Linked DNA regions of Anaerobacillus alkaliphilus. The protein of the gene in region 1 interacts with the protein of each later gene in a pairwise test. Links are inferred from orthologs where the notes say so. Each region holds a gene or a part of one and is shown on either strand. Other genes may lie near its edges.

What was found.
Region 2: the proteins of odhB (region 1) and lpdA interact in binary tests that used the Escherichia coli proteins (3 or more experiments, as listed by UniProt). The link is inferred for Anaerobacillus alkaliphilus from one-to-one orthologs.

The regions. Positions count from the first base shown.
Region 1 is NZ_QOUX01000039.1:110,515-125,671, forward strand. Bases 5,946-8,945 are described here. They hold odhB (2-oxoglutarate dehydrogenase complex dihydrolipoyllysine-residue succinyltransferase), read left to right. Parts: upstream 5,946-6,827; coding sequence 6,828-8,063; downstream 8,064-8,945. Other genes in these bases: DS745_RS12280 (2-oxoglutarate dehydrogenase E1 component), read left to right, coding at 5,946-6,831; DS745_RS12290 (small, acid-soluble spore protein L), read left to right, coding at 8,284-8,442; DS745_RS12295 (lysophospholipid acyltransferase family protein), read left to right, coding at 8,548-8,945. Outside these bases: DS745_RS12265 (GNAT family N-acetyltransferase), read right to left, coding at 1-767; DS745_RS12270 (hypothetical protein), read left to right, coding at 934-1,161; adhE (bifunctional acetaldehyde-CoA/alcohol dehydrogenase), read left to right, coding at 1,219-3,822; more of DS745_RS12280, read left to right, coding at 4,018-5,945; more of DS745_RS12295, read left to right, coding at 8,946-9,267; DS745_RS12300 (SCP2 sterol-binding domain-containing protein), read left to right, coding at 9,411-9,740; DS745_RS12305 (FbpB family small basic protein), read right to left, coding at 9,799-9,939; DS745_RS12310 (ferritin-like domain-containing protein), read left to right, coding at 10,121-10,621; DS745_RS24915 (hypothetical protein), read left to right, coding at 10,968-11,117; DS745_RS12315 (MBL fold metallo-hydrolase), read left to right, coding at 11,234-12,199; DS745_RS12320 (hypothetical protein), read left to right, coding at 12,307-12,702; DS745_RS12325 (Cj0069 family protein), read left to right, coding at 13,082-14,131; DS745_RS12330 (VLRF1 family aeRF1-type release factor), read left to right, coding at 14,447-15,157. UniProt on the Escherichia coli protein: E2 component of the 2-oxoglutarate dehydrogenase (OGDH) complex which catalyzes the second step in the conversion of 2-oxoglutarate to succinyl-CoA and CO(2).
Region 2 is NZ_QOUX01000046.1:467,037-482,161, forward strand. Bases 12,158-15,125 are described here. They hold lpdA (dihydrolipoyl dehydrogenase), read right to left. Parts: upstream 14,363-15,125; coding sequence 12,953-14,362; downstream 12,158-12,952. Other genes in these bases: DS745_RS17540 (FUSC family protein), read left to right, coding at 12,158-12,201; DS745_RS17545 (hypothetical protein), read left to right, coding at 12,335-12,718; DS745_RS17555 (dihydrolipoamide acetyltransferase family protein), read right to left, coding at 14,366-15,125. In the rest of the region: translational GTPase TypA, read right to left, coding at 1-1,552; DS745_RS17480 (DUF5325 family protein), read left to right, coding at 1,723-1,905; DS745_RS17485 (inositol monophosphatase family protein), read right to left, coding at 1,931-2,719; DS745_RS17490 (hypothetical protein), read right to left, coding at 2,886-3,074; DS745_RS17495 (YktB family protein), read left to right, coding at 3,425-4,048; DS745_RS17500 (UPF0223 family protein), read right to left, coding at 4,078-4,356; DS745_RS17505 (NAD(P)H-dependent flavin oxidoreductase), read right to left, coding at 4,590-5,549; DS745_RS17510 (aminotransferase class I/II-fold pyridoxal phosphate-dependent enzyme), read left to right, coding at 5,940-7,418; DS745_RS17515 (GapA-binding peptide SR1P), read right to left, coding at 7,535-7,654; DS745_RS17520 (DUF3055 domain-containing protein), read right to left, coding at 7,818-8,114; DS745_RS17525 (hypothetical protein), read right to left, coding at 8,312-8,755; DS745_RS17530 (M23 family metallopeptidase), read right to left, coding at 8,938-10,029; DS745_RS17535 (polysaccharide deacetylase family protein), read right to left, coding at 10,164-10,988; more of DS745_RS17540, read left to right, coding at 11,146-12,157. UniProt on the Escherichia coli protein: Lipoamide dehydrogenase is a component of the glycine cleavage system as well as of the alpha-ketoacid dehydrogenase complexes.

The DNA.
Region 1 (15,157 bases):
GGGTCATTAGCCGATGTTTTATACTCGACAGTTTCAATCATCGAATCGTGATCGGAAATGAAGTGCCACAAAGATTTCCAAGCATCAGTATTTAAATAAACGAGCTCATGGACTTTCATAACTCGGTGTTTCACATCATACGCGAGATAACCTTGAGCTTCACCTTGTTCATCATAATAGACAGCCATTTGTCCCTTCATATTTGCAAAGAGTCTACCATTCCACCATTTTTTATCCCGGACAAGCATTCCATTAAACCTAGGAGCAAATTTCTCATAAATAGAAGAGAGTAACTCATAATCTTTTGAAACCCTTCGAATCGTGCCAGTCCTTTTAGGAAAGCGAGGAAATTGATCTTTCTTTACAGTAACCAATTTTTTATCGGTGAAAAGCTCCCAGCCATATTTTCGGTAAAATGGAATAGAGAAAGGAAATAGAAACGAAATCGTTTGTTCTTTTTCCTTCATCTCTTCTAAACTCTTCTTTAGTAAAGTTTTCACTAACCCGCCTCTACGATTTTCGGGCCATGTTACAACACCAGAAACTCCGCCCATCAGAAATTCCTTTCCTTGAATGTATGTCTTAAAAGGTAGGGTAGTTACTTTTGATATGATTTCATCATTTTCTACGGCGACCCATGTTTCTTCAGGGTTCATCATGTCTTTTCGTTGTTGGCGTTGCTCATCTGTTAATTCTAATTGAAAAGCAAATTCAGACATTGAAATGCTGTAATCCATCTCATCCTTCGAGAGCTTTCGAATGTTCATTTTGGTCACCTCTATAGAAATTTGTATGTACCATTTCGCTACTATATTAGAGGAATCCTTTAAATATAACTTTGAAAGCGGTTTAAAAACGGACATTATTTCTTCACTGTTTCCAAAAATATAATGTGCTACAATGAAGACAAGAAAAGAAAAGGAGTTGAGCTAAATGATCTTATGCGAATGGAAAGACTTCTCTACAGATACTGAAACATATTCACAACAAATGTTTGAAGAACTTGTTGGAGACGAATTTGATGCGATGATGTTTGAGGACGGGAAAGAAATTCCTTCATATATCTGGACAGTAAATTACGTATGTATCATTAAGGAAAATTCTAAAATGTATAAGGATATCTCAATTACAAAAATACAAAGAAATCCGGTTTGCGAATAAAAAATTTTTAATAGACTATGTTCAACACTTCACAAACTTTGCGGGGAGGCCGTTAAAATGGCAGTAATTGAAAAAGAGATAAAAAAACAAGATGATGTTTCAAAAATGATTAACACGTTAGTTGAAAATGGGAAAAAGGCTTTAGATGCATTCCTACAACTTGATCAAGAAACTATTGATCGAATTGTAAAAGAAATGGCTCTTGCTGGACTAGACCAACACATGCCGTTAGCTAAGCTTGCTGTGGAAGAAACAGGTCGTGGCGTATATGAAGACAAAATCATTAAGAATATGTTTGCTACTGAATATGTGTACCACAATATTAAATACGATAAAACTGTGGGTGTCATTAGTGATAATGAACATAGTGGTGTCATTGAAATTGCAGAGCCTGTAGGGGTAGTAGCAGGGGTAACTCCTGTAACAAATCCTACATCTACAACAATGTTTAAAGCAATAATCGCTGTTAAAACTAGAAATCCAATCATCTTTGCTTTTCATCCATCTGCCCAAAAATGTAGTAGTGAAGCTGCCCGTATTGTTCGTGATGCAGCAATAAAAGCTGGAGCACCAGAGCATTGTGTACAATGGATTGATGCTCCATCCATTGATGCGACACAACAATTAATGAACCATCCAGGAACTGCATTAGTACTTGCAACAGGTGGAGCAGGTATGGTTAAGTCAGCATATAGCACAGGTAAACCTGCGTTAGGTGTAGGCCCAGGTAACGTACCATGCTACATTGAAAAAACAGCGTCTGTGAAACGTTCAGTTAACGACTTAATCTTATCTAAATCGTTCGATAATGGAATGATTTGTGCTTCTGAGCAAGCGGTAATTGTTGATAAAGAGATTTACGAAGAAGTTAAAAATGAAATGATTGCGAACAACTGCTACTTCTTAAACGAAGAAGAGAAGAAAAAAGTAGAAAAGCTAGTAATTAACGAGCAGTCTTGCGCTGTGAATCCAGATATCGTAGGGAAGCCAGCATTTGAAATTGCAAAAAAAGCAGGAGTAAATGTGCCTGAATTTACTAAAATCCTTGTTGCTGAGTTAACTGGAGTAGGACCGGATCACCCGCTTTCTAGAGAAAAATTAAGTCCAGTATTAGCTTGCTACAAAGTAAACAGCACAGAAGAAGGTTTCAAACGTGCTGAAGAAATGTTAGAGTTCGGTGGTTTAGGACACTCTGCAGTTATTCACTCTAACAACGAAGAAGTTCTAACTCAGTATGGTATTCGAATGAGAGCTTGCCGTATTATTGCTAACGCACCGTCTTCTCAAGGGGCTATTGGTGACATCTACAATGCGTTTTTACCGTCATTAACTTTAGGTTGTGGTTCTTATGGTAAAAACTCAGTTTCTCAAAACGTAAGTACTGTTCATTTATTAAATATCAAGCGTCTTGCGAGAAGGAATGTGAATATGCAATGGTTTAAAGTTCCACCAAAGATCTTCTTTGAAAAGCATTCAACTCAATATTTAGCAAAAATGCCAAATATCACAAAAGCTTTAATTGTTACAGACCCATTCATGGTGAAATTAGGTTATGTTGATAAAGTACTATATTACCTAAGACAACGAGCTGACTATGTGCATTGTGAAATCTTCTCAAATGTTGAACCAGATCCATCAATCGAAACAGTTATGGCTGGTGCAGAAATGATGCACAACTTCCAACCAGATTGCATCATCGCTCTTGGTGGTGGTTCAGCAATGGACGCAGCTAAAGGTATGTGGGTATTCTATGAGCACCCAGATGCAGACTTCCATGGCTTAAAGCAAAAGTTCTTAGACATTCGTAAGCGTGTCGTTAAATATCCTAAGTTAGGTCAAAAAGCTCAATTTGTAGCGATCCCAACAACATCAGGCACGGGATCTGAAGTTACTTCTTTCTCAGTTATTACTGACAGAGCAAATAATACAAAGTACCCATTAGCAGATTATGAGTTAACTCCAGACGTAGCAATTATTGATCCGCAATTTGTTATGACTGTACCAAAAGGTGTGACAGCTGATACAGGTATGGACGTATTAACTCATGCGATTGAAGCGTACGTTTCAGTAATGGCTAACGACTATACTGATGGTCTAGCGTTGAAAGCTATACAACTAGTATTCAAACACTTACCAACTGCATACCGTAACGGAAATGATGAAGTAGCCCGTGAAAAAATGCATAACGCGTCAACAATTGCTGGTATGGCATTTGCCAATGCATTCTTAGGTATTAATCATAGCTTAGCACACAAATTAGGAGCGGAATTCCATATCGCTCACGGTCGTGCCAATACGATCTTAATGCCACATGTTATTCGTTACAATGCTACAAAACCTAAGAAATTTACAGCTTTCCCTAAATACGAGCACTACATTGCCGATGAGCGCTATGCAGAGATTGCTAGAATGCTAGGTTTACCAGCAAGTACAACTGAAGAAGGTGTAGAAAGCCTAATTCAAGCCATTATTAAGTTAGCCAAAGAATTGGATATTCCTATGAGCATTGAAGCTTGCGGTGTTAAGAAGAAGGATTTTGATAGTAGAGTAGATCAATTAGCAGATCGTGCATTTGAGGATCAATGTACTACAGCAAATCCTAAACTTCCATTAGTGACAGAGCTTGCTCAAATTTACAGAAATGCATTTAAAGGTGTTTAAATATCAAATAAAAGTCAATCCTTACATAAGTAGGGATTGACTTTTCCTTTTTTGCCAATTTAAGCGTTTTCCTTTTGAAAAATTCTAAACACTATGGTAATGTTGTAAATGTGTTATAAATTATTATAATGTAATGATTTGTTATGAAATGAGCAAGGAATAAGTGTATGTATAATTATTTGGAGGGTTTGTTGGATGGGAAGATTATTTGATAGCAACGAAGATCCTTGGCAAAGCTTTTCTGGTCCTAATTTAGCCTACCTAATGGATGTTTACGATCTATTTAGAGAAGATCCTAACCAGGTAGACGAGGAACTTAGAAACTTATTTGAGAAGTGGGGTCCTCCTATCACTAGGAATGAGGAACAAGCAACACCTACTGGTTCAATGAGTACATCGGATTTAATGAAAGTAGTCTCAGCTACGAAATTAGCGGACCATATCCGTAATTTTGGGCATCTTTATGCTAATTTAAATCCAATTAAGACAGATTCAAAAAGACAGGATTTAAATTTAGCAGATTTTCAGCTAACAAGATCAGATTTAGAAAAGTTACCTGCAAATGTCATTTGTAACGTTGCACCAATTTATTTAGAAAACGCCTATGATGCATATCTTTATTTAAAAGATTGTTATACAAAGACACTAGGTTTTGAGTTAAGCCATGTTCATAAAGATGACCAAAACCAATGGTTAACTGAACAAATTGAAAAGGGAGCAATGTATCATAGCCTACCAGAAGATCGCAAAAAGAACCTTCTAAAAAGCTTGATTGAAGTAGAAGAGTTCGAAAACTTCCTACAACGTACGTTTGTTGGACAAAAACGTTTTTCTGTAGAAGGATTAGACACACTTATCCCAATGTTACAGGAAGTAATTAGACAATCTGTTGAAGACGGTGTAAAAAATGTAATGATTGGTATGGCTCATCGTGGTAGATTGAGTGTTTTAGCTCACGTTTTAAACAAGCCATATGAAAAGATCTTTGCAGAATTCCAACAAGCTCCAAATAAAGAACTTGTTCCTTCAGAAGGATCTACTGGTATCAACTTTGGTTGGACTGGAGATGTAAAATACCATCTGGGTGCAGATTTAGATATTCAGAAAAGAGCCAAGGTGTCATTAGCGAATAATCCTAGTCACCTTGAATTTGTTGCGCCTATCGTTCAAGGATACACTCGAGCTGTTCAAGATAATCGATCAACAAAGGGATATCCTGTTCAGGATACTAATAGTGCGTATTCAATTATCATACACGGTGACGCAGCTTTCCCAGGACAAGGGATTGTAGCCGAAACATTAAATTTAAGCCGCTTAACTGGATACTCAATTGGCGGTAGTATTCATATAATTGCAAATAATAATATCGGTTTCACAACAAATAGCGGTGACTCAAGATCTACGTTATATGCTAGTGATTTAGCAAAAGGATTTGAAGTGCCGATTATCCATGTAAATGCTGATGACCCTGAAGCTTGTCTATCGGCGATTTTGTTTGCGTTTGAGTATCGTAAAAAGTTTAAACAAGACTTTATTATTGATTTAATTGGATATCGCCGTTACGGTCATAACGAAATGGATGAGCCAGCAACTACTCAGCCGCAAATGTACGAATTTATTCGACAACACCCAACGGTAAAAACGCTTTATAAGAATTCATTAATTAAAGACGGAATTATTACAGAAGACTTTAATCAGTATGAGCAAGAAGCAAAGCAAAGGTTACAGCAAAGTTATGAAACTGTTAAAAAGCTGGGCGTTGAAAAGATTGCTTCTAGTGAGCGTTCTGGAAATGTAAAATTCCCGTTTGATCACATTGAAACAAAAGTGTCGAAAGAAATACTTATTGATATAAATGAGGAATTATTAAAATGGCCTGATGAGTTTTATGTTTTCCCAAAACTAGAAAACATCTTAACACGACGTAAAGCGGCTATGGGTGACGAAGGTAAGATTGATTGGGGTCAAGCAGAGACGCTTGCTTTTGCAACAATCTTACATGATGGAACACCGATCAGATTAACAGGGCAAGATTCTGAACGTGGAACGTTTGCTCAAAGACATGTAGTCTTAAATGATTATAAAACTGGTAAGAAGTTCTCACCACTTCATCAGTTAAGTACAAGTAAAGCATCATTTGCTGTTCATAATAGCCCATTATCTGAAATGGCAGTTGTTGGATTTGATTACGGATACAATGTAACAGCTCAAGAGTCACTCGTTTTATGGGAAGCTCAATATGGAGACTTCGCTAACGGTGCCCAAGTTATGTTTGATCAATTTATTGCTGCAGGTAGAGCTAAGTGGTCGCAGAAATCTGGTTTAGTATTATTATTACCACACGGATTTGAAGGTCAAGGACCAGAACACTCAAGTGCTCGTTTAGAACGCTTCTTACAATTAGCTGCAGAAAATAACTGGACGGTTGGTAACTTAACGAGCTCAGCTCAATACTTCCACATGCTCAGAAGACAAGCAGCTACACTTGGAAAAGAATATGTACGTCCGCTTGTATTGATGACACCGAAGAGCTTACTGCGTCATCGACTAACAGCTTCAACTGCTATTGAATTAGCAGAAGGAAAGTTCAACCCAATTGTAGAAGACACGATCTCATCTAAACCGGAAGCGGTAAAACGCCTTGTTTTATGTTCAGGTAAAATTGCTATCGACCTACAAGAGGCAGTGATGGAGCAAACTGAAAATACAGATTGGCTTCATATTGTGAGAGTGGAAGAGTTATATCCATTCCCGAAAGAAAAAGTGAAAGAAGTCATGTTACGTTTCCCAGCGCTTGAAGAAGTAGTTTGGGTACAAGAAGAACCGCAAAATATGGGAGCATGGTCATATATGAATTTAAAAATTCGCTCTGTTGCCCCTGAACATCTAAAAATTAAGTACGTCGGTAGACCTTACCGTTCAAGTCCAGCTGAAGGAGATCCGACAGCTCATAAAGTAGAACAAAAACGAATTATAGCGGAAACGTTAAAGGGAGGGCATCAGGGATGATCGAAATTATCGTTCCCCAACTTGCAGAATCAGTAACAGAAGGAACAATTGCTGCATGGTTAAAACAACCAGGAGACAGAGTTAATGCCGGGGATTACATTGTTGAGTTAGAAACAGATAAGGTAAATGTAGAAATCAATGCTGAAACTTCAGGGATCTTAAAAGAAGTACTAAAACAACCAGGTGATACAGTTGAAGTTGGTGAAGTAATCGCTTATATTGTTGAAGGTGTTGAAGCTGCTGCTACACCTGCACCACAAGCAGAAGCGAAAGTAGAAAAAGTAGTTGAAGCGAAAGAAGAACAACCAGTCGTAGAAGAAGATACGAAAGGTGAAAGAACTTTAGCATTCCCATCTGCTAGAAAGCTTGCTCGTGAAAAAGGTATCAACTTAAACGAAGTGGCTACAAATGACCCGCTTGGTAGAGTTAGAAAGCAAGACGTAGCAGCATATCAGAATGCTCCAGCACCAACGCCTGCACCAGCTGCAAAACCAGCACCTGAGGCTCCTAAGGCGAGCGCTGGTTCATTTGCCAAACCGACAGAAAGAATTAAAATGTCACGTCGTCGTCAAACGATTGCAAAGCGTCTAGTTGAAGCACAACAAACTGCTGCAATGTTAACAACATATAATGAAGTTGATATGTCAGCGTTACTAGATCTACGTAAACGTCGCAAAGATCAATTCTTTGATCAAAATGGTGTAAAGTTAGGCTTTATGTCATTCTTTACAAAAGCGGTAATCATTGCGTTGAAAAAATTCCCATTAGTAAATGCGGAAATTCAAGGCGACGAGATCGTTCTGAAAAAGTTCTATGACATCGGTGTTGCCGTATCAACTGATGAAGGCTTAGTGGTTCCAGTTGTAAGAGATGCTGATCGCTTAGGTTTCGCTGAAATCGAGCGCGAGATCGGTGACCTTGCGAAAAAAGCTAGAGATAACAAACTTAAGCTGGATGATCTTCAAGGTGGTACATTCACGATTACAAACGGGGGTGTGTTTGGATCTTTATGGTCAACACCAATCCTTAATGCTCCTCAAGTAGGTATCTTAGGAATGCATAAAATCCAAATGAGACCAGTTGCAATTGATGATGAGCGCTTTGAAAATCGTCCAATGATGTACTTAGCTCTTTCTTATGACCACCGTATTATCGACGGTAAAGAAGCTGTAGGCTTCCTTGTAAAAGTAAAAGAGTTATTAGAAGATCCAGAATCATTATTCCTTGGATAATAAAAGTAAGGGTCAACCACTGCGGTTGGCCCTTTTTTGCTATTAACTGAACTGGATTATTTGCAAAGTAATATTGATTGGTACACAACCTTCAACAGTTAAATCAGATTGCAATTTAGTTTCAATTTTATAAAACAAAAATAATAATCATCGCTTATAGAGGGAAAGTTATGTATGTCTGGCACAGAAAAGGTGTCCAACCTATAGGAGGTGATCTTTTATGGCAAGAAAGCCAAGGCCTACAAAAGGAAAGCGAGATAACGCGGTTATGGGAGAGCCAAGTGTAAATCCAATGGGAGTGTCTCCTGATCATGAGTTCTCAACGGAACCGTTAAGTAAAGGTGCTCTTCTAGCAAAAAAGAGTAATACAAAGATATAATGGCCTTGGTCGGTATCTTTTCTAAAGATACCGACCATTTTTTTCTTTAAAAAACTCTTCAAACTAGTATAATAGTAGAGTTAATAGATTTTTTGGAGGTTCGGTATGATTAGAACGGTTATTTGGTTTGTTTATTTCTGGTATCATCTTTTTATTACATACCCTTCTTTATTGAAGGTGAAAAAATTGCAAAAAGCTGGTAGAAAAGAAGAGATGGAGCAGTTAGTTTTTAAAACGTCTAGCAACTGGGCGAAACAACTTGTGAAGTTAACTGGCTCAGTAATTGAGATCAAAGGTAAAGAAAATTTGCCTAAGCAAGGTTCATTTGTTATTGTCAGTAACCATCAAGGAAATTTTGATATTCCAATTTTACTTGGTTATTTAGAAAGACCAATTGGCTTTATTTCAAAAATTGAAGTGAAAAAACTACCAATTGTGCGTGATTGGATGGTTTATATGAATTGTGTTTTTCTTGACCGTAAGGATCGCCGCCAAGCAATACATGCAATTAACCAGGGAGCGGAAAACATTAAACAGGGCACTTCAATCGTGATTTTCCCAGAGGGAACGAGAAGTAAAGGGATGAAGATGAACCTCTTTAAAGCAGGTAGTTTTAAATTAGCACAGAAAGCGGAGGTTCCAATTATTCCGATTGCCATTAAGGGATCATTTAAAATTATGGAGCAAAATAAAAACATCATAAAACCTGCGGAAGTTTCAGTGACGATATTACCTGCGCTTCAGCCCACGGACTATTTAGAAAAAGACATCAAGACTCTTGCATCAGAAGTACACGCAATTATTGAAAGTGAACTAAAACAATAAAATTCCTTGCCTTAAGACCGTGTCGGTCTTAAGGTGTTTTATTAAATATTTCATTTTTTAGAAAAATTCAAAAACAAATCTGTAATTTCATGTTATGATGTAATTATATTAATATAAGTTTGTATTTTTAGGAGGGCAATCCCATGACAGTAAAAGAAACGTTACTTCAGCTTGCACAAAAAATGAATGACCATTCAGAAGGGATACAAGGTGTTAATGTAGCCTATCAATTTGATCTAAGTGGTGATGAGGAAGGTACGTACCAAGTAATTATTAGAGATGAGAAAGTACAAGTTTTCAATGAAGTACAAGAAGATCCTAATTGTACATTACAATTATCAGATCAAAATTTATTAAAACTTATCGCTGGTAAGCTTAACCCAACAGTGGCTTATATGAGCGGAAAACTAAAAATAAAAGGTGAGTTAGGTTTAGCTTTAAAGCTACAATCAATTCTAAAGAAGTACGAGTAATACTAAAAGCCCACCATTCAGTGGGCTTTTTTCTTACTTATCAAAATTAAATAAACGTTTAATTAATTTTTTTAGAATAATCGACTTGCTTATTTTCTAGCTTACGCTCAATTTTTCTAAGTGCGTCAGGATCGTTCAAAAGCTGCTTTTTATTTTCCGCTACTAATTCCTCGAATGACTTACTGAATGTCTTTCTCATTTTGCATCGTTCCTTTTAATGTATTTGACACTTTTATTATAAAGGATAAACGCTTACATTTGGAGGTCTATTTGTTACAATAATTCGAATTATCAGTAAATATTTTTATAATCACCTATTATAAAAAGATACATATTGTATAAGAAAAATGTGTAGTAGTCTAAGAGCGGAGTGTGATTATATGTATTTTAATAACTATCGCCAAGATTCTTTTCATGGTAATTCAAAGATACTCAAGTTAATGACCGATGTAGTAAGATTTGAGGCTATAACTGAGCTTACGTTTGATTATTTAACAGTAGTTGCACCCACAAAACGAGCGTCCATGTATCTGCAATCAATGCTTAAGGATGAACGAGATCATATTGAAGAATTTAAAAAGATTTACTTTACGTTAACAGGTCAACAGGCAGGTGGAGATGCACCAACGTTTGAAATTCCTGAATCATATGAAAAAGGGATTCAAGACATTTTTGCACAAAAACTAGATATTATAGCAATTTATAAGAAAATCAGACAATTATCCCCTTACGCTGATCTACGTGAAAAAATGAATGAATTCATTCAAGATGAAATGCGTCATCTCTCAATGATTAACCACCTTTTAATTAGAAATTCTGATGAAAAAAGAGGATACGATTTTCAATTGGTACCTTCTTACTATCCAATAGAATACTCATAAAAAAATCTGCCAGGAGTAAGTGATCTTTTCCTGGCAACATTTGTTTTAGTGGGTGTGGGTAAGTTGTGACATATACACAATTTTATCCACAAAAAATAACTAGGTAGGACAAGCTTCAATAAAAGTTATTAACATTAACTTGTATTTTACATGAAGTTATAAACATATTTATCCACAGTTGTAAATCACCTTGTTATATTTGTTCACAAAAAAGACATAATTGTAATCGTTTACAGCGTTAAATTGTTGTTTACAAATCAGTATTAATTTATTAGAATATTCACATAAGTAAAACAATTTAATGAATTAAAGCCTTCGGGCTAATACTTAATGAGGAGGACTACGTATGACAGTAACTATCGATGTAAAGGTTCTTGAAGAAATGGAAAGAAAGATTGAGCATCTCAGCAAAGAACTAAGGGAACTTAAAAAACCTGTTAGTACCGGGTTTGAAAAACTGGATACAGATGTCTTTCTTACTGAAGCATACAATTAAAACGGCTGGTAAGGGCTTAACAAAGGTTAAGCCTTTTTTATTTTTAGAAAATACTAACAATTTCTACAATGTTATTGTAAAATATAGTTATATGATAAGAGGAGGAGTTTGATAAGATGATCTCGCAAGCCAAAACGATCGAGAAGATTATTTTACCTACGCCATTTTTAGTTGGCCCAGTAAATATCTATATCATAAAAGGCGATCTAGTAACATTAGTCGATACAGGTCCAAACACAGTAGAGGCAAAAGAGGAGTTAGAGCGTTCCCTTAAGAGTCTTGGGTACTTACCTTCAGATGTTGACCAAATTATATTGACACATCATCATCCTGATCATGTTGGGTTAGTCGAGTCACTTTTCCCTCACGCTAAAGTGATCGGTCATGAGAAAAGTGATAAATGGTTGAGAAAAGATCCCGAATTTATCTCATTTATTGAAGGTTATTTTTATAGCTTTTTTAAAGAGCATAGTGTCCCAGTTGAACTGATTGACAAGATGGTAAAAGCAAACCAGTATTTTCTATCATTTACAGGCACTAGAGGCTTAGATGAGTATGTCAAGGAAGGCGACACGATTAATGGGCTTTCAGGATGGAAAGTCATTGAAACCCCAGGTCATGCTCAAAGTCATATCTCTTTATATCATGAGGAAGACCGAATATTAATTGGTGGAGACCATATTATTGCTCATATTTCCTCAAATGCGATATTAGAACCCCCGTATAGTGAGGAAGAGAGTAGACCGCTAACTTTGGTTCAGTATCGTAATGCTTTGCAAAAATGTTTAGATTTACATGTTGATATAGTGTATTCAGGTCATGGAAAGCCGGTAGAAGATTTACAGGGGTTATTGCAAGGGCGTTTCGAAGAGCAAGAGGAAAAAGCTAGACGTTTAAGAAACATGATTCCTGAAGAGGGTATAACAAGCTTTGAGCTGTGCAAACAATATTTCCCTCATGTTTATCAGAAAGAACCGACGTTAACTATGTCAGAGATTATCGGGCACTTAGATTTGTTGCAGTCTAGAGGAGAGCTAGCAACTGTGAAAAAGAATGGTTTTATTTTTTATCACAAGATATGAGTGATCATTCATTCATAATGTTATAAATTCCTTGATTAAAAGGTTGTACTAGTTGTGCTAAATATTGTTAAAATATAAGTACAATCTTAATTAAGGGGATGGGGAGTTTGGAAGAGAGTAGAAAAAAACTTATTATTCGAAGTGCCGTTATTGGTGGGGTAGTTGGATCGATTGTTGTAGCGCTAAGGTCTAAAAAAAATCTTAGTTCCTGTATCAATAGTTGTTATGAAAAGACGACAGATATTTTGAAATTTGTTAATGAAAACCGGAGTGAAATAATTGATCAGTTGAAAACAACTAGCGATAAAGTAACGAGGGCTATTGATGACACGAACAACGATTTAAAAGCTCTTTCCAGTAATATTAAGCACTTGAAAGATAGTTCTGCTCAAATGATCTTAACAGTACAAGACACGAAGGACCACTTGGTTACTATGTATGAGACGTGTAAACAAAAATATGAGACACCACTACCTCAACAAGAAGAAAAAAAGGATGAATAAGCTTTTCCTTTTCTGCACATGATAAGTAGCGAAGAGGGGGTTGCTCCTTTTCGAAAAAACTGTAGTCACTAGCCAATCATTCAAGAAGATGTAAGGAAAGTTAATATGTTTTTAAAAGCGTTCATCTCAATTGAGAGGTGTGGTAGCCTTGAACATGGTAATTCATCATTAGAAGATACCAATGAAAGAGGTGTTTCCAGCAGATAAAAACCGATACGGCCCTAGAACATCCGTTTTGAATAGGCAGTAATGTGAGTATGGTTTTGGAAGGTAATCACAGCCGTGGTTGCCTTCTTTTTTATTAAATCTTTAACAGGCTCACAATATAAAAAAAGATAGGTAAGAGGGGTTTTAACTATCTTGGATCGGTGGTGCTTGAATGAAAAAGCATGTCATTTTCTTAGAAGTAGAGGGCGGCAATGATAAGGGTACTGATGGACTAAGGCCAGATACAATGCCTATCGTTAACTCATTAAAGGCGGTAGGGTGGACAGCAGAGGTCATTTTTTATACAGAAGCTAAGAAAAAGGAGTTAATTGAGCATATCGCAGCTGAAGCAGATGCTTATATTAGCAGAATCAATCCAGGTAATTTAGATGATGAATCGAGCTATTTTGAAATGCTCCGCCAACTGACAAACCGGGGGGTAGTTGGACTAGAACGCCCTGAAGTAATGATGAGTTATGGCGCTAAGGATGTTCTTGTGAAGCTTCGTGACACAAGCTTAGTTCCAACCGATACTTTTGCCTATTACAACATGACTGATTTTATTGAGAACTTTCCCAAACATCTAGCTAAAGGAGAACGTGTATTAAAGCAAAATCGTGGTTCAACGGGTGAGGGAATTTGGCGAGTAGAATTAGTTAATAAAGAAGAAGTTGACATTAATGGTGCTTTGTTTACCGCGCAAGTAAAATGCACAGAAGCAAAGGATAACCAAGTTTATAACTTTCAATTAGGTGAATTTATGAATTTCTGTGAGCAATACATTGAAGGGGAAAATGGAATGCTTGTGGATATGAAGTTTTTACCAAGAATTGTTGAAGGAGAAATTCGAATATTAATGATTAATGATCAACCAGTTAATGTTGTTCATAAAAAGCCAGCAGAAGATGCCGATGCTTTTTCAGCTACATTATTTTCTGGAGCTAAATACCGCTATGATACGCCAGCCGATTGGCCGGTTTTAATAAAACTTTTTAAAGAAAAGTTACCAATGATTATCGGAATTTTAGGTGATTATGATTTGCCATTAATTTGGACGGCAGACTTTATTTTAGATACAGATGAACATGGTAATGACAAATACATCCTTGGAGAAATGAATTGTTCTTGTGTAGGTTTTACATCTCACCTTGAGTTAAGTGATGATGTTGCTCGTGCAATTGTTAAGTTAGTAACGAAAAATAAAAGCAAAGAATTAGCGTAACATCTAATTCCTAATAGGAATTTTGGTTCCTATTGGGATCTTTTTTATAAAGGCTCTTTTCGTAAACATTGTGGCTTTTTATCCTAAAATAATCGGAAAATTACCCTAGATGAAGATATCAGCCAATAAATTATGTAAGAAAAGAGCAGTACTTACTAAATTAGTAGTGAATTCTTAGTAATTTGTGTAAAAATCCGGCTTTGGGATTTTTACGAAAGCAAAAAACTTTGCGAAAACAGCCTTTATAAAAAACACGTTTGTAAGAAGCCATATACGGTTAAACAATAGTAATCCAAACATTAAGGGGGATTATTAATGGCTTTACGAAACGTAATTAAAGAATTAGAGGAATTAGAAGCAAAAGAAAAGGTGTTAACCATTTATTTAAATACCGATCGAGCAGAATGTCAGAATGGCTCTTGGAAAATAAAATTGAAGAATGGTTTGAAAAGGTTAGAAGAATATATTAGTTTGAGTGGCAACGAGTATGAGCTAAGGAAATATAAAAAATCAAGGAAGACTGTTGAAAAGATGATGAATGATTCGGTAACCGATTTGCAAAAAAGTGTCATTATTTTTGCATCAAACCAAGACAAGCTGTTTTCCGTTCATTTTCTACAGGTTCCAGTTAAGACTGAGTTTTTTTGGGAGGATAAACCCCACATTGACCAATTAAAACAGTTACAAAGGACCTATGAAACTAGCGGTGTAGTTATTGCAAATGAAGATGAATTATTACTTATGCACTCTGAATTAGGAGAGTTAGAGACTATCAACCAATTCTACTTTGAAGCATATACAGATGATTGGAGAATGTTCGAAGGAATGTCTGCATCAGAAAGACAAGCAACGGGCGCTAATCATCGAGATCATTTTCAGGATCGATTGGTAGCTAATCAGCAACGTTGGATGCGCAGCCTCTTACCTACTATAGAGCAAGCAGCTGCTTTGAATAACTGGCAACACGTGCATATCATTGGACAGGCAAACTACCTAAATTTATTGGAGATGGAACTTGATCTTCCT
Region 2 (15,125 bases), on another replicon or contig:
GATCAACGAAAATAATACCACGATCTTCTACTTGCATAATTCCATATTGAGACGCTTTGCCATTCTCCATTGAAACAAGAACACCTTGACGTCTACCACCTACTCTACCTTCAATCATTGGTTGGTAGTTTTCAAACGTGTGGTTAATAATTCCATACCCTCTTGTTTGTGTCATGAATTCAGTAGAATATCCAATAAGACCACGGGCAGGAACAAGGAATTCTAAACGAACTGAACCTGAACCATTGTTAACCATATTTAGCATTTCACCTTTACGTTCCCCAATCGATTCCATGATAGCACCTGTATACTCTTCAGGAACATCAATTAATACACGCTCAACTGGTTCAGAACGAACACCGTCAATTTCTTTTACAATTACTTCAGGTTTTGAAACCTGTATTTCGTAACCTTCACGTCTCATATTCTCAATTAAGATAGATAAATGTAACTCACCACGACCTGAAACAACCCAAGCCTCAGGAGAATCAGTATCATCTACACGTAAACTAACATCAGTCTGTAATTGAGCACGTAGACGTTCTTCAATTTTCCTACTTGTTACGTACTTACCCTCTCGTCCAGCAAATGGGCTATTATTTACCGAGAATGTCATCTGTAGTGTTGGTTCATCAATACGCAAAATTGGTAGTGGCTCTTGAGCATCAATTGGACAAACTGTTTCACCGACATTAATTTCTTCCATACCAGAAACAGCAATAATATCTCCTGATACCGCTTCTTCAATTTCTACTCGCTTTAACCCGAGGAAACCAAATAGTTTTGTTACTCTGTACTGTTTCACAGATCCATCAAGCTTCATTAAAGCTACAGGTTGTCCTACTTTAATACTACCACGGAAAACACGACCAATCCCAACTCTTCCTAAATAGTCGTTGTAATCCAACATTGTTACTTGAAACTGAAGTGCTTCCTCACTATTATCTATTGGTGCTGGGATATGTTCGAGGATAGCTGAAAATAGATCATTCATATTTTCTTGTTGCTTAGCTGGATCAGAATCAGTGCTTGCAGTTCCATTAATTGCCGATGCAAATACGACAGGGAATTCTAATTGCTCTTCATCTGCTCCTAAATCAATTAACAAATCAACAACCTCATCGACTACTTCTAATGGTCTAGCTGACGGCTTGTCAATTTTGTTTACAACTACAATCGGTTTTAAATTCTGTTCTAATGCCTTTTTAAGAACAAAACGTGTTTGTGGCATACAGCCCTCGTAAGAGTCAACTACGAGTAAAACACCGTCTACCATCTTCATGATACGTTCAACTTCTCCACCAAAATCTGCGTGTCCAGGAGTATCTAGGATGTTAATACGTGTTTCACCGTATTGAATAGCAGTATTTTTAGCTAAGATTGTAATTCCTCTTTCTTTTTCTAAATCATTTGAGTCCATTGCTCTTTCTTGAACTTGCTCATTTGTTCGAAACGTTCCTGACTGGTGTAACAACTGGTCAACTAGAGTTGTTTTACCATGGTCAACGTGGGCAATAATCGCGATGTTTCGAATATTTTCTCGTTGCTTCATCTATGTGTCTCTCCTTAAAGGTAAAATATTTGTCCGAAATTGTTCACAACTGCTCTATTATAGCACAATTTTTAAAAAGGAATACTATTTTTACAATCTTATCTGCCAAAACAGAAAATAATTTGATTTTTGATGAAATACTTGTACACTAGAACTTAGGAGGGATTAACTTGAAAAAAGACCAAATTACCTTTTTATTATTATCTATTTTAACAACCTGTGCCATAATTGGAGTAGGCATTTCCATTTCCCTACAAAGTATCTTAGTATTTAGCTTATCCATTTTAACTGCTACCATATGTTGTGGATTTGGGTTTTCCTTAAGAAAGAAATTACGTTCTCAATCAAACTAAATAGAAACGCAATCAAGGGATGATTTCATCCCTTTTTATTTAAAAAATCATTTTGTAATTCTTGATATAGACCATTCTTAGCAACACAGAGAGAACTATTGTTTAAAAGATCTAGTTCCTTGCCATCTATCGTAGAAATCACAGCACCTACTTCTTTAATTAATATAGCTCCAGCAGCAAAGTCCCATGGCGAAAGGTTTAAACTAATATAACCGTCTATTCGATTAGCTGCTACAGAAGCCATTTCAATTGCAGCAGCTCCGTAAGCCCGAGTTCCACGACATTTACTTACTAAATCCTTTAATCGTTCATCTTTTAAAATCCAACCTGAATTTAACGCTATTAAGGCTTCACTTACTTTTGCCTCTTTAAGCATCGGCAATTGAACACCATTTAGGTAGGCCCCTTTATTTTCGAGTGCTAAATACAGTTCATCTGCCATAACATCGTAGATAATCCCTACTTTCCCTACTCCATCTTCATAAATTCCAACAGAAATAGCAAAATGCCGTTGTTGATGAACAAAGTTTGTAGTTCCATCTATAGGATCTATTATCCATACTGTTCCATCAAGTGTATTTAAATCTTTACCTGTACCTTCTTCACCCAAGATATAGTGCTTTGGAAACTCATTTGTAATTTGTTCACAGAAAAAGGCTTCAATTTTCCGGTCCATCTCTGTCACTAAATCATTGGGGTTGGATTTATATTCTACGATGAGCTCTGTTTGAAGTGAATGTTTAATTAACTGAGCAGCTTCTCTAACTATATTTTCTGCCTTATTCGCAATGAAATCCCAATCGTTGTTGCTCATTTTTTTCGTCTCCTTTGTCATCTATTGTTTCTCTATTATGACATAAACAAAGGGCGTTTATAAAGAAAACCGATCATCTATGATAAACCGTTACATCAAAAAAAGAATGATACATTAGCCTAAATAACCTAATTAGTATCATTCTTTTTACTATTACATTTTTCTGTTAAACTTCTAATCGGATCAACTCTAAACGGAATTTCTCGAGCTTTTTTTTACATTCAGCAATTTTTTTGTAGTCTCGAGCAACTAAAGCATCGTGTAGTGTCGCCAACTCATAATCAATCTCCAAGCGTAAAACAGCGATTCTTTTTTCGCCATCAGTCCTCTTAAACGTTTGAACAACTTGTTCCATGGTAACCTACACTCCTTTTTTGTATAGTATCTATTGACCTACTTAAGATTTTCATACAAGACTTGAGGAGACAAGATTTTACCGAATATTCTGATTTTATTAACTTTGCTTATTATAGCATATGTATAAGGACCCTAGAATGTTTCCACTAAAACGTCTCTTTCAGAAAAATATTTAGAAGATATTCTACCATTTGAGTATTTTAAGAAGTTCCCCCTTCAACTACTTAGTACCACCTAAAACCAATGACTAAACTAAATAATTAACCCTTTACTCATCCAGCGTTAATTTATGACATTCTTTATAGTTATGGTAAAATAGTTTTAAATAATTTCTGAGAGGAATTGATTATCATGTTTACTGGATTTAAACAAGAAGATTTTGATACCTTTTCACTTGAAGGCTTAGAAGAACGCATGGGAGCTATTCAAGGTAGAATCCAGCCTAAATTTAAGGAAATTGGTGAAGTTCTAAGTGGTGATTTGTCCGCAGTAAGTGGAAATGAAATGTATTTACATATTGCAAAACACGCACGTAGAACAGTAAACCCACCCAAGGATACTTGGCTAGCCATTTGTCATGATAAAAGAGGGTACAAAAAACACCCTCATTTTCAAGTTGGCTTATTCGATGACCACGTATTTATCTGGTTTGCCCTTATCTATGAAGCTCCAAATAAAACTAGCATAGCCCAAAACTTCTTAAATAATCTTGATGAAGTTTACGAAGTCATCCCAAAGGATTTTGTCATATCTTTAGATCATATGAAGAAAGATGCCTTTCAAGTAAAGGAATTGGATAAACAAGAATTTGAAAATATGCTGGTTCGTTTCCGTGATGTAAAAAAAGCAGAATTCTTAGTCGGCCGTCATATAGCCTCAGATGATCCAATTCTAAAGAGTGGTGATCAATTCCTTCAATTAGCGAGAAGCACTATGGAAACATTAATGCCGCTGTATAAAGCTTCTTTCTAACTTATTGAAAAATGAAAATAAAGCTCGGTCTAGCGCCCGAGCTTTATTTTCGTTTTAGCAGATTCTTTATTTAAGGCTTCTTTTACTACGTTGTAACAAATGTAATTGGACTGTTCATCAAATTCTCTAAAAAGCTGTTTTTCTTCACTTTTACTTGGAACGATTACTTTGAAACGTTTGTACAAATCTAGCATCCGAGCTTTATCAATGCCTTTTCCGTAAGCTTCTTCTATTCCTTGAAAAAACTGAACTACATCAATTACCTCTTCTTTTGTCCAGTCAAGAGATATTGGAATGTTTATATCCATAATTTGTCTCCTTGCATTCGGTTATTTAATAATTTAATAAGGCTGTTTTCGCAAAGTTTGTTGCTTTCGTAAAAATCCCAAAAGCCGGCTTTTTACACAAATTACTATGAATTCACCACTAATTTAGTAAGGAATGCTCTTTTCTCACATAATTTATTGGCTGATATCTTCATCTAGGGTATTTTTTCGATAATTTTAGGATAGAAAAGCCACAATGTATACGAAAAGAGCCTTTAATAAAAATTGTTCCATTTGGTTTGGATGGTGCTTGCTTGGCTCAACATTCTTTCAAACAACTCAGAGACTGTTGGGATATCATGAATTAACCCAACGACTTGTCCAGCCCAACCGAAACCTTCTTCAGGACATCCTTCATAAATATATTTTTTATTTGCTTCTCCACTAATATACGGTTTTAATAGTTCAAAGGTAGCTCCCTGCTTTTCCAAAGACAGAATTTGCTCTGTCCAACAATTTTTTAAGGCGCGGGCTGGGGCACCTATACTACGCTTTATAACAACCGTATCACTTTCTGTTAAATCAACTAACATATTTTTATACAAATCATGCGCATGAATGCATTCTTGCGTCGCTACAAAGCGTGTACCCATTTCCACACCTTCTGCACCTAAAGCTAGAGCAGCCATTAGACCTCTACCATCACCAATCCCACCTGAAGCTATCACAGGGATTGAGACTGCATCAACCACTTGAGGAATCAAAACAAGTGTGCTAACATCGTGTCTACCAAGATGACCCCCACCTTCTTGTCCAACAACCATGACAGCATCTGCCCCAAGTTCTTCTGCTTTCTCTGCTTGTCTTCTCGCTGCCACTAAGACTAGTTTCTTTACATCTACCCCTTTTAATCGGTCAAAAATAGGAGCTGGATTTCCTCCGGTCATTGATATTACCTGTACCTGTTCTTCCAAAGCTACTTCTAGCAAATGTTCAAATGGTCTACCGTGTTGTCCAATCGCAAAATTGACCCCAAAAGGCTTATTAGTTTTTTCTTTTACTTTTCGAATTTCTAATTTAAGGTCCTCAGGTGTTTTTAATGACATAGCTGTTATTTGACCTAGCCCCCCTGCATTACTAACAGCTGCAGCAAGGTCAGAATACGCTAAGTATGCAAGTCCACCTTGAATAATTGGGTACTTTATTTTTAACAATTTGGTTACTCTAGTTTCCAATTTATTTCCCCCTATTCGTATAAGTATACAAACTTTCTATTAATAATTTCCATACAAATGAAGAAAACTCCTTTTAAGAGGATATACTAGATATTTTTTACTTTGAATTTTTATTCGAATTTGATATACTCATTTTGTTTTGATAAAGCTATTTCGTAAAGGTTGTTGTTTTTCAGATAAGCAGCTTAGTCATTGAACAAAGTTTGGCGGGCATCTTTTCTAACCTCTAAACTGATTAATCAACAAAATACTCAATTATAAACGATACATTTTGTTGTAATCGCCACAAAGTTTACGAAAAGAGCCTTTGGTAATTAATTATTATAAAATTTTGTATCGGGTAATATCCGTTTCAAATATACTTTTAACTTATGAGGTGAATTAACTATTATGTCTCAACAAAAAACACCGTTATTCACTGGATTACTTGAACATGCAAAGAAAAATCCAGTACAATTTCATATCCCTGGTCATAAAAAAGGAACAGGAATGGACCCAGAGTTTCGTAGCTTTATAGGAGATAATGCTTTATCAATTGATTTAATCAATATTGGTCCTTTAGATGATCTTCATCATCCTCATGGGATGATAAAGGAGGCCCAACAGTTAGCGGCAGAAGCTTTCGGTGCTGATCATACGTTCTTTTCAGTTCAAGGTACTAGTGGCGCAATCATGACAATGATTATGAGCGTTTGTGGACCTGGCGACAAAATCATCGTTCCAAGAAATGTTCATAAATCAATTATGTCTGCAATTATTTTTTCTGGAGCAACACCTATTTTTATTCACCCAGTAATAGACCCTAACCTAGGAATTTCTCATGGCATAACGATAGAGGCAGTTGAAAAAGCTTTAAGTTCACATCCGGATGCAAAAGGATTACTAGTGATTAATCCTACGTATTTTGGTATTTCTGCTAACCTACAAAGAATTGTTGAAATTGCACACAGTTATGATATTCCAGTACTTGTAGATGAAGCTCATGGAGTTCATATTCATTTTCATGATGAACTACCAATGTCTGCGATGCAGGCAGGTGCAGACATGGCTGCCACAAGCGTACATAAACTGGGCGGTTCAATGACACAAAGCTCCGTATTGAATGTAAGAGGGAACTTGGTCTCACCCAAAAGAGTTCAGTCTATCATCAGTATGTTAACGACAACTTCAACTTCTTATTTACTTCTTGCCTCTCTTGACGTAGCAAGGAAACAGTTAGCTACGAAGGGTTATGATTTAATTGATCGAACAATTAAGTTAGCTAATGAGACAAGAGATCATATCAATGAAATTGAAGGTATTTACTGTGTCGGTCCTGAGATATTAGGATCAAAGGCAACCTATGATTTTGACCCAACTAAAATGATTATTTCTGTAAAAGACTTAGGCATTACCGGATATGAAGTTGAGGTCTGGTTACGAGAAAATTATAATATTGAAGTCGAGCTCTCTGACCTATACAACATCCTTTGTATTGTCTCTATTGGCGATAACATAGAAACTACCGGGCTTTTAATTGAGGCGTTAAAGAAACTCTCAAATAAGTTTATGGCCAAGTCAGAACGCGCAAAGCGAAATGAAATATTAGTGCATGTACCTGACATTCCAACTTTAGCTCTTTCTCCACGCGATGCTTTTTACGCGGAAACCGAGGTCATTCCATTTAAAGAATCAGCAGGGCGTATTATTGCTGAGTTCGTTATGGTGTACCCACCAGGTATTCCTATTTTTATACCTGGAGAAATCATTACTGAAGAAAATATTACGTACATTCAAGAAAATATCGATGTAGGCCTTCCTGTTCAAGGTCCTGAAGATGAAACATTTACATCTATTCGAGTAATTAAAGAAAGAAAAGCAATTAGTTAGGTCAGGCAATTGTGACATACTAATCAAGTACAAAGTGTTGGGTTCCTTGGTAGCACTTATAACAAAGAAGGTAGACAATAATTATTGTCTACCTTTTAATTTATAGCTAACTTAATTTATTTTTTAGATTGTTTATTTTTACAGTTTTCGCAGCAAGTTCCATACAGTGTCGAAACCTTCTCAGCTTCAAAATGTTCAATTACTTTCCCACAATTTTGACAAACGATAACACCCATTCAGTCCACCCCTTCAAAGTTTTTGTAAGCGTTTTAATATCGTTATACTAATAATAATATGACACAATTGTTCTGTCAAGGATAAATTGTATAACACATTTATAAAAAGTAAACACAAAAAAAGAGCCAAATCTTTGGATCTGCACTCTTTTTATCATAGAATTTAATATTGATTTTCAAAGCTCATTGTTGGTAACTTGCTGGTGAAAAATATAGCAAGGTCCTTAGCTTCGTTGTCACATTTAATTTGAAAAACCTTCTTAACATGTTCCCAATTTTCCGCTTCTTCAGCACATATTAACGTTGAACGACCGGTTTGCATACAGACTACTAGAGGCTTTCCAAAGAACATATTTGTATAAACGATTCCAAAATCATACCGGGCATTTTCAGTAGTAAAGCCAATAAATTGTACCTTTACATCTTCTTGCTCATCATAAAGTCTTTCAAATAAGTTCATCTACAAGGCCTCCTTTTTAAGTTTTCTGAATTTTATTATAACTAAAATAATTATAATAGTCAACCAGAAAATCATTTAAGGATAAAATTAATTCGAGTTGGATTGTCCTATTAAAACCTTATGAAACTTAGGTTTTAAATTGAAGTATTTATAAAATCAATAAAACTTAATTCTCATTTAGATACTATTATTATCAATTAAAAACTAAGGTAGTGTCTTCCTTTTTCACCAATAAACTTAGATATTTCTTCAAGAAATATTATATCCTCTTCTGTAACATCGTATCTAGCATCTTGACATTCAGCTAATAAAATACCCTTCAAATGGTGTCCATCGTAAAATGGAGCATAGGCCAAGGTTTTACCTTGACTTTTATGTATCGTTACCTCACCCCTGATACTACATATACTAAACATCCCATCCCCATATTTTACTACCTTTGGTTCTGAGAGATTTCCATACCCAATAAAATGACTAAAATACCCGTTACTGCAATTATAAATAGCCACGCCAAATTGATGCGGAAGAAGATTGCCCATTGTATTGATAATTCCAATATAGAAATCATTACACGTAGATACACGATCTGCAATCATCCCAACCTCAAGTCGCAATTCATCAAGTTTGTCAGATTTATTCACCTATATCCCTCCAAATGAGTAAAGCGCAAGGCGCTCGATGCTTTGAGTTCACTAAAATTAGTAGCCTAATCTTGTAATTCTTACAATATATAGCCTAACAAGAATAGCATAGAAGGATTGCGAATGCTGTCAATTTATGTCTGATTGCTAGAATTAATTTCTGACCCTTGTTTCATAAAGAACTATTCACCAAATACAGATTGTAGGATTATTTTTACTTCTTCTAGCGAAAATGGCTTCCAAAAAAGTTCTCCATAAATTAGAATATCTTGGTGCAAGTGTAGCTGAGTCCCATCTTTCTTAACAGCACCACTTGTACCTGAATTACCAACATATCCAATTACTGTTGAACTATTAACAACGTCACCCACTTTAATATCTTCGGGAATCGAGTCAAGATGAGCAAAACGATTCATGACGCCTTTATCATATTGAACCCAAACTTGCCTTCCGCGCAAACGATCAAAAATATATTCAGGGGTTTCTCCTAGCTTCACTGTTAAGTGTAAATCTTGATTTCTATTTTCTTGAGATACATATTCCTGATAGTCATGGTCAGCTCGAACAATAACCCCTTCAGCCATAGCATATACCGGTGTTGTAGTAGATATATGTTGTCCTGAAGCATACGCGTACCAATCAATACCTTCATGGTAGCCATTTCGGTATGCCCGCTTTGCCCCAGGAAGATGATTCGGAATTGTACTGACCTTTGCTCCTTCGATTGGTTTTGTTAAAAATCCTAAATAGTCTATCATTGAGTTTACAGTCCATTCCTCCTCCTCAATTAAATTAAAATAGGAAGAATTAGTTACTAAAGCTGACTCGTCCCACTCATAAAAAACATCACCTTCACTACCGTACCTAATATCAAGACCCAAAACTATTCTCAAGAAGTTTAATGGTAAGTAGATATTCTCCTCAACAACAAATAACTCAATATTATTTATAGGTAAGTAAACTCCATTCTTTTCTATCACAGGTACTCCATAAATGAACTTATAGATGTCCTCGCCAATCTCTATTTTTAAAGTACGGTGAATGGGGTCATACTGATATTCACCATTAAGAGATTTTACAAAATCAGGCACATTAATAACTCTTTCTTCACCAATCGTAGCTAAACTTATTCTTTTTAATTCATCTTTTTTTTCTAGCTGATAACCATAATAATTTTCCTTTGTAGCTTTTGTTTCTTGTTGTTCTAAATGTTGTCGTGCCCCACAAGCAGACATGATTAAGAAACTGCTTAGGAGTATTAGAAGCCACTTCATCTATTTCACCCTTTTAAACAATGCTAGTCACTATTTTGGCCATTTGATTACAAACCTAAACATAAACGGTCTGGTGCTTTCCTAAAAGCTCAACCAAAAAAAATACACCAACCAAAGTTAGTGTAGTTGGTGTATTACTTTATTTCCTTGGGGTTAACAAAATCATATCCCTTTTCCTGTAAACCTCTAATAATTAGTGGTAAAGCTTCTAGTGTCCATAAATGATCGTGCATTAGTAGGTTTGCTCCTGGTCTTAATAAGTTTGTATTAACCATTATTTCTGCTAAAGCATCTTTTTCCATATAATCCTTTTCGAAATCATACCCATAGGTCCAGTTCATCCATTGCATCGACTCTTCTTTGACCACTTGTTTTGAGGTATCTGTATTTACACCAAATGGGGCTCGAAAAAAACGAGGTCTTGTGCCTGTTATATCCTCAATTAGATCATTGAGTTCAATAATTTCTTGGCGCTGTTGTTCATCTGACAACTTTCTTAAATTCGGATGGGTCATTGTATGATTTCCAATTTCAAAACCTAAATCATGGATGTTTTTTAATTTAGCTTTCCCTTCTTCACTTTGAATGAAATGGCCATTAACAAAAAAGATCGCATTAATATTCTTTTCATGTAATAATTTTGCCATTTCTACAGAATAACGATTTGGCGCATCATCAATTGTTAGTAGTACCACCCGGTCACTCTCGGACTCTTTCAAGGGTTTAACAGTGTGGTCACTTTCTAATATATATCGGGCACTAGCTTCAATAACGTCATTGGCTCCTGTTTCATTTACTTCGATTTCATCAACTGTCACTTCTTCAATTATGATTTCTATCTCAGGTTGAACAACTTCACTTGTTTTCTCACCTTCTTGATTCTGGTTAGTTTCCGTAACGCAAGCAGATAGTATGAACACCATAGAAAGTAGTAAATATGCATTTTTTAACTTTTTCATCTTTCACCCCGATATTTAGCCTTTTCTAATACTTCTTCTATTATATTTTATAGATATTAACATAACCATACATAACCGTGAGTATAAAAATTAAAATTGTATATTTTACCAAAACCTACAAATACTATTACTACTAGAGATCAAAAGGTGAATTAAAATGAATCCATTTAAGTTTGTCGGTCGTAGAATTATCAAAACTGGTATTGCAGTTTTTATAACTGCATTAATTTGCTCGAAACTTGGTTTACCTGTAATTTTTGCTGTAATCACTGCCATTGTTACAACTGAACCTACCGCAGCAGACTCATTAAAAAGGGGCATTATCCGATTACCTGCTGCAGCAGTAGGTGCTGGGTTTGCTTTACTCTTTGATTTAATCCTTGGTCAAGGTGCACTAACCTTTGCTCTTGTTAGCATGCTCACTATTCTTTTATGTCACCATCTTAAACTAGATAACGGTACATTAGTTGCCACCCTTACTGCAGTTGCAATGATTCCTGGCGCCAACGAAGGAATTATTACAGAATTTCTGTTTAGACTTTCAGGTACTTCATTAGGAATTATTATTTCAACATTAGTAAACTTTGCTGTATTACCTCCAAGATTTGGACCGCTGCTCGTAAGTAAGGTAAATGAACTCTTTGAAAATACCGCCTTGCATTCAGAAGAATTGATTTCAGCTATCTCAAAGTCAACAAGCGCTAACGTCAATAGTAGTTTTAGAAAGCTACATCAAGATTTAGAGAAAGCTTTTCAATTGTGCCAATACCAAGAAGACGAATGGCAATATCGAAAGCGCGATGAACTTGAAGATAGATCCTTTCAATTTTTACAAAGAAAACTAACTAAATTGCAGAAATTAATCTCTCATGTTGGAAACCTGAGCTATGTTAACTTAAATGCTGGATTATCTTCCGCTGAAAAGAAACTACTTATGTCGTCAGCACAATTAATTACTCAATACTGTACAGAAAGTACAATTAAAAATGATCAACAACTGTCAGAATATAAGGAAGATATCTTTCATTTATTAAAAAAAGAAATTCAATCTAACTCAAATTACGGTCAAAAAGAAACCTTATTTTATGAACTACTTGGCATCCTTGACTGTTTATCCCAGTTACAAAAAGCAACTGAAGAAGAACGAGTGTTTTCAGAAAACAATAAGAATTACCCAGCATATATATTTGCAGAAAAAGTTCAATATGATTAACAGAGGAATTTAAGAGATTGTAATTTTTCAATTATGTAACAGTTTCATTACGAACAGAAAAATCACTGTTTTCCATGGTAAACTAAACTTGAATGTGAACTATTACCTATGGGAAAAGGAAGTGAATGGCGTTGTGTTAAGAATAAAATTAGCTATTTCTTTAATCCCTTTCTTCCTATTATTGTCGAGCTGTTCTCAAAATGAAGAAGTTATGACAAACTACCCTTTTTTACAAAAAAAAGATGAGAATATTACTTTGCTCTTTTCAGATGACCTTTTTCTTCATGCAGAAGGAAATTATTACGATGCACTGTTAGACGTTAAACGAAGATATCCTGAAAAAATACGTTCATTTAACATCATTCATTCTTCTGACAGAGATTTAGTCAGGCACTATGAAATTCAAGAGTATCCAACATTATTAGTTATACATAATAACTACATAACCATTCGTGTAGAAGGAAGTTTAAATAAAAGTGACATCTTAGAAGCGCTAGAAGAAGCATTAATAAAATAAGGCTGTTTTCGCAAAGTTTGTTGCTTTCGTAAAAATCCCAAAAACCGGATTTTTACACAAATTACTAAGATTTTGCCGCAAATTTTGTAAGTACTGCTCTTTTCTTACATAATTTATTGGCTGATATCTTCATCTAGGGTATTTTTTCAATTAATTTAGGATAAAAAAGCCACAATGTTTACGAGAAGAGCCTAAAATAAAAAAGAGACTGATTAAGTTCAGTCTCTTTTTATTTTATTTAACGATATGAATAGGCATACCAATAGCAACTTCAGCAGTTTCCATCGTAATTTCACCTAGTGATGGATGCGCATGGATTGTCATAGCGATATCTTCAGCAGTCATTCCTGCTTCAATCGCCACACAAGCTTCTGAAATCATATCAGATGCGTTAGTCCCAGCAATTTGAACACCAAGTACTAAGCCATCTTCTTTTCTAGTTACCATTTTCATAAATCCATCAGTTTCATCTAATGATAATGCACGACCATTAGCTGCAAATGGGAATTTAGATACGATAACATCATAACCAGCATCTTTAGCTTCAGCTTCTGTTAGACCCACAGAGGCAAGCTCTGGACCTGAGAAGACAACCGCTGGGATTGCCAAGTAATCCACTTCAGCCGGATGCCCTGAAATTACCTCAGCAGCGACTTTGCCCTCATATGATGCTTTATGAGCAAGTGCTGGACCTTCAACAATATCACCAATGGCAAATATACCTTTGATATTAGTTTTGCATTGCTTATCAACTTTTACTAAGCCACGGTCTGTCATTTCAATACCTACTTGTTCTAAACCTAGATCCTCAGTATTTGGACGACGACCTACAGTAACTAATACATAATCAGCCTCAAACGTCTGTGTTTCACCATTAATTTCTGCTGTAACTTTTACACCGTCAGCTGTTTCTTCAACACCTTGAGCTAAAGCTTTTGTGAAAATTTCAGCACCATTTTTCTTTAGACGCTTTGTTACTAACTGACTCATTTGTTTTTCGAAACCAGGAAGTACTTGAGCTCCGCCTTCTAAGATTGTTACATGTGTACCCAGATTTGAGTAAGCAGAACCAAGTTCTACACCGATATAGCCGCCACCAATAACAACCATTTTCTTAGGAACTTCTTTCAAAGCTAGTGCTCCAGTAGAAGAAATAACACGCTCAGTCCATTTAAATGCCGGCAGTTCAATAGGTCTTGACCCTGTAGCAATAATACAATTGTTGAACTTGTAAGTTTGAGAAGACTTATCATCCATAATACGAACTGTACTCTCATCAACAAAGTACGCTTCACCTTTAACAATGTCAACCTTGTTTCCTTTTAATAACGCTTCAACGCCACCCGTTAATTTATTAACGACAGACGCTTTCCACTTTTGCACTTTTGAGAAGTCTAAAGAAACATTACCTACAGTAATTCCGATATCTTCAGAATTTGTTGCATCATGATACTTGTGACCTGCTGAAATTAAAGCCTTTGATGGAATACATCCAACATTTAAACAAACTCCACCTAGGTTTTCTTTCTCGACAATCGTTACCTTTTGCCCTAACTGAGCTGCACGAATAGCTGCAACATATCCCCCAGGACCCGCTCCAATAATAAGTGTGTCTACCTCTACCGCAAAATCTCCTACTACCATTTTCTACGCCTCCATGACTAGTAATTGTGGATCGTTCAGTAAGCGTTTAATATGATTCAACGCATTTTGTGCAGTTGCCCCATCAATTAGTCTGTGATCAAAACTTAATGACAGCGCAAGCACAGGTGCAACGACAATTTCACCATTTAATACTACAGGTTTTTCTGCAATCCGTCCAATTCCAAGAATAGCAACTTCTGGATGATTAATTACAGGCGTGAACCATTGCCCTCCAGCTGAACCGATGTTTGTAATTGTACAAGAACCACCCTTCATTTTATCAGGCGATAATTTACCTTCACGAGCACTTGTTGCTAGTTCATTGATTTCAGCTGAGATTTTAAAGATTGATTTGCGGTCTGCATCTTTTACCACAGGAACAAGTAAACCTTTCTCTGTGTCAGCTGCAATACCTATATTAAAGTAGTGCTTATAAACTACTTCTTCATTTACATCATCAATTGAAGCATTTAATGTTGGGTATTCTCTTAGAGCAGATGTTAGGGCCTTCACTACATAAGGTAAATATGTTAACTTAATCCCTTTTTGTGCTGCAACATCCTTGAACTTTTTACGGTGTAACACTAATTCAGTTACATCCACTTCATCCATTAATGTTACGTGTGGAGCCGTGTGCTTAGAATTTACCATCGCATTTGAAATGGCTCTACGGATACCACTCATCTTCTCGCGAGTTTCTAGCTCACCATGAACTGCTTCATATGGTTTCACTGCTTTTTTCTCTGCAGCCGAACGTCCCTGT